2 regions of the Streptomyces krungchingensis genome follow, and region 1 is predicted to be linked to the other one. Evidence: riboswitches for the same ligand, from Rfam matches in the RefSeq annotation. Region 1 holds a riboswitch; the other holds the start of a gene.
The links. A riboswitch is a leader RNA that binds a small molecule or an ion and turns the genes downstream of it on or off. The one in region 1 is predicted to bind thiamine pyrophosphate.
Positions count from the first base shown of each region.

Region 1 (2,195 bases):
CAGGCCGGGCTCTCGGAACCCCGGCTCAGCAGGAGCGGTACGGAGCAGCGGGCGAGGCCGTCGAGGTCCAGGGTCGCCCAGCCGGCGTCGGACTGTTCGTCCAACCAGGTGGGCGCGTTGTGCACGAACGTCTCGCGCACTTCGGCCGGCAGCCGGTCCCACATGCCCGGCCCCAGAGCGACCTCCTCCACGAACAGCCAGGCGGCCTGCTCGTACTCGCCGTTGCGGAGATGGTCGAGGGTCGCGTCGACGGAGTCCTGGGTCGGGCGGAGTTCCGCCATGGCGTCCTGGTCGTCGGCGACGATCGCGAACAGCGGGGGTTCGTGGGCGGTGACGCTCCGGAACAGCCCGGGGCTCCGTGTGGCCAGGCCCAGCGTGATCGAGGCCCCGAACGAATTGCCCGCCACGTGCGCGGACTCCCCCGCCACCTGCTCGATCACGGCCGCGAGGTCGTCCTCGTCCTCCCGCCTGGTGCCCTGGCCCGGTGCCGCCTCGCTGCGGCCGTGGCCCCGCCGGTCGTAGGTGATCACCCGGAACGACGCGCGGGCGTCGGCGTCGATGGCCGCCCGCCACGACGTGTGGTCGTTCCAGGAGCCGTGGACCAGGACGAGCGGGTCGCCCTCCCCGACGACCTGGTAGTGGATGCCCAGGTCGCCCGAGTGAAGAAGCGGCATGCCGTGACTCCTCAGCGCGTCCGGGGATGACAGGGCTGCGGGCCGGCCCGCCATACGGTTGCCCCCAGTGTCCGCCGGGACGTGTGCGGCGTCGCCCCCGCGTCGGACATACGGGCTAACACCTGGGCTCACCCGCCGGTCGCGGCGTCCGTTAGGGTGTGCGTCGTACCGGACACGGGGTGCCCCGATCGAGGGCTGAGATCACACCCGTCGAACCTGAACCAGTTCGTACTGGCGGAGGGATGTCTTCATGCCATTGGCGCATGTTTCCGGCGGGCTGCCCGCCGATGGCCGGCCGGCCGTCTTCGACGGCAGGATGCCGGCCGCTCCCGGGGACCTGAGGGTCGAGGGACACGGAATCGAGCCGGTCCCGGAGGGGAACCGCTACGGCGGGGCCGGACGGCTGTTCACGGTGTGGTTCGCCCCCAATCTGACCATGACGGGTGTGTTCACCGGGACCATCGGCGTCGCGCTCGGCCTGGACTTCGGCACCGCACTCGCCGCGGTCGTCCTCGGCACCGTGCTCGGCGCCCTGCCCACCGCGTATCTGAGCACCTGGGGCGGCCTCACCGGGACCGGCCAACTCCCCCTGGCCCGGCTGGCCTTCGGCCGTGCCGTGGCGTTGCCCGGCATCCTGCAGTGGGTGTCGTCGGTGGCCTGGGACGCGCTGATCGGGCTGTTCGGCGGGGACGCGCTGGCCCGGCTGTGCGGCTGGCCGTTCTGGATCGGAGTGCTGGTCATGATGGCCGCGCAGGGCGCACTGGGCGTCCTGGGGTACGAGGCGATCCACCGCCTCCAGATCGTCATGACCTTCGTGCTCGCCGCCTCGTTCGCGGTCATCGCCTGGCGGATGCTGGACGGTGTCCACCCCGCCTCGACGGGTGCGGCGGCGGGCGCCGACCGTGCGGGCGCGTTCGTGCTGACCAGCACCATCGCGCTGAGCCTCGCCCTGTCCTGGGCTCCGTACGCGACGGACTTCAGCCGGTATCTGCCGCGGGGCACCTCCCGTACGCGCATGTTCTGGTGCACGCTGCTCGGTCTCGTGGTGTCGTTCGTGGCCGTGCAGGCCCTCGGACTGTGGGGCGCGTCCGTGCTCACGGACCAGACGGCCGCGGGCGTCGACGAGTTGCTGGGCGGCGGGGCCGCCGGTGCGTTCGGACTGCTGGCGGTGGCGCTGGCGGCGGTGTGCAGCAACGCGATGAACGACTACAGCGGTTCGCTGGCACTGCAGACCGTGGGGGTGCGTGTGCCCCGCCCGGTGGCCGCCGCGCTCGCCGCCGTGCTCGGCTTCCCGCTGGTGCTGTGGATGCACGCGGCCGACACCACCACGCGGTTCCAGAACGTGCTGCTGTTCGTCGGCTACTGGATCCCCGGGTTCGTCGCGATCGTCGTCGTGGACTGGGTCGCGCGAGCCCGCGCCCGCGGGGGTGCCGCGTTCGACGTCACCGCCGAGGCGTCGCTGCCGCAGCCGGCCCGGCCCGCGCTGCTGGCGTTCGTCGCCGCGTTCGCCGCGGCCGTCCC
Region 1 is NZ_JBPUKY010000001.1:1,071,605-1,073,799, forward strand. It holds gene ACSYGO_RS04945 (alpha/beta fold hydrolase) at 1-674, opposite strand, end outside; TPP riboswitch at 840-934, shown strand; gene ACSYGO_RS04950 (purine-cytosine permease family protein) at 925-2,195, shown strand, end outside.

Region 2 (2,195 bases), 2.3 Mb from region 1:
TCACCGTCGTGTCCCAGCCCAGCTCCTCACTGGTCGCGCCCACGACGAGCTCGCCGCTCTCCCGCGGCACCAGATAGACCTGGCTGCCCCGGACGACCGCACGGACCGTGCGGCTCAGGAACGGCGCGTACCGCTTCGGCACCGTCAGCCGCAGCACCTGCCCCTTCACGGGGCGCACCGGCGGCAGCACATCGTCGGGTACGCCCGCCAGGCGCCCGCTCAGGCTCCCCGCGGCGAGCACCACCTGGCCCGCGGACAGTTCGCTGCCGTCCGTGGTCACGGCCCCCACGGCCCTGCCGCCCTCGACCCGCAGGCGCTCCGCCCACGTGCGGTGGAACACCACGTCGGCCCGCTCGCAGGCCGTGACCAGGGCGCCGGCGAGCCGGCGGGGGTCGATCTGGTGGTCGCCGTCGACCCGCAGGCCGCCGCGCACGCCGGGCGCGAGCATCGGCTCCAGACGGCGGCACTCACGGCCGCTCAGCCACTCCGACTCCAGCCCCGACCGGCGTTGCAGGGCGTGCAGTTCGCGCAGATGGGCACGGTCGTCGGCGTCCAGGGCGACGGCCAGCGTGCCGCACCGGCGGTACCCCAGCTCCTGGCCGGTCGCCTCGGTGAGTTCGGCGGCGAAGTCCGGATAGCGGCGTGCCGAGGCCAGGTTGAGGCCCAGCAGGGTCTGTTCGCCGTAGTGCAGTTCGGTGACGGCGGCGAGCATCCCGGCCGCGACCTGAGCGGCCCCGCCGCCGGGCTCGGGGTCCACGATCGCGGTGGCCATCCCGCGTTGCGCGGCCCGCCAGGCCGTGACCAGGCCGATGATCCCGCCCCCGATGACGAGGACGTCGGGCGTTCGTGACGACATGGGCGTCCAGCCCCTCCCTTCGCCGGCATGACCCGGATCAGGTTCGTACGGTCGGAGGCCGCCCAGCCTCCCTCTCAGCCCGGTGCGTCCGGGCTCCCGCGAGTGCTTTACGTTGGCCACCCTAGCCCGCCGTCACATGTCTCAGTAAGGGAGCCTCCGCCCATGGCCCGATCGCTCGACGGCGTCGTCCTCGCCCCTGTCGCCGACCAGGCGCCCGGCCAGGTGGGCACCCGGACCCGGTTCGTCTACCACGAGAGGAACGGGGAGATCTGGGCCGAGTACGAGGGCGGCGACGTGGTACGCGGCCGCCTCGTGGGTACCCGTGAAGGTGACCGCCTCGACTTCCGGTACGTGCAGCTGGGGCGTGCCGGCGACACCTCGTCGGGCCACTGCGTCTCCCGCGTGGTGGAGCTGCCCGACGGGCGGCTGCGCCTGGAGGAGACCTGGGAGTGGGAATCGCGGGCGGGCAGCGGGACGAGCACGGTGGAGGAGGTCGCCCGGGTGGAGCATTCGCCGGCGGCGGACGAGCAGGTGTGGAACAGCTCACTGAGCACGTCCGCTGACTGACGAATTGTCAGGTGTCTATGGTGATCAGGTGAGCGAGCAGACGCAGGCGCAGGAGCGCACGAAGCGGCGGGTCGTCGTCGTGGGCGCGGGCATGGCCGGTGTCCAGACCGCGGTCGCCCTGCGCGAACAGGGCTTCACCGGCACCGTCACCCTCATCGGCGCGGAGCCCCATCAGCCGTACGACCGGCCGCCGCTGTCCAAGGCCGTGCTGCTCGGCAAGTCCGAGGGTTCGGCCTTCGACGTCGACTTCGAGGCGCTGGACATCGACCTCCGGCTCGGCTGCGAGGCGCTCGGCGTCCGCCCGGCCGACCATGAGCTGGACACCGAGGCGGGGCCGGTCCGGTACGACGTGCTGGTCATCGCGACCGGCGCCGAACCGATCCGGTTGCCCGGCGCCGAAGGGGTGCCCGGCGTCCATCTGCTGCGCACCCTCGACGACGCGGAACGGCTGCGTCCCGTCCTCGCCCGGCAGCACGACATCGTGGTCGTCGGGGCCGGCTGGATCGGCGCCGAGTTCGCCACGGCGGCACGCGAGGCCGGCTGCACGGTGACGGTCGTCGAGGCCGCCGACCGCCCCCTCGCCGGGGCGCTGCCCGCCGAGGTGGCCGCGCCGATGGCCGCCTGGTACGCGGACAGCGGAGCCGAGCTGCGTACCCACGCGCGCGTGGAGCGTGTCGAGCCCGGTGCCGTGGTGCTGGACGACGGCTCCCGGGTGCCCGCGGACGCCGTGGTCGTCGGAGTCGGCGCCCGTCCGGCCACCGCGTGGCTGGCC
Region 2 is NZ_JBPUKY010000001.1:3,379,351-3,381,545, reverse strand. It holds gene thiO (glycine oxidase ThiO) at 1-856, opposite strand, end outside; TPP riboswitch at 854-966, opposite strand; gene ACSYGO_RS15055 (hypothetical protein) at 1,019-1,423, shown strand; gene ACSYGO_RS15050 (NAD(P)/FAD-dependent oxidoreductase) at 1,452-2,195, shown strand, end outside.
Region 2: it holds a riboswitch for thiamine pyrophosphate, as region 1 does, so the genes downstream of both, thiO (glycine oxidase ThiO) here and ACSYGO_RS04950 (purine-cytosine permease family protein) in region 1, are expected to answer to the same signal.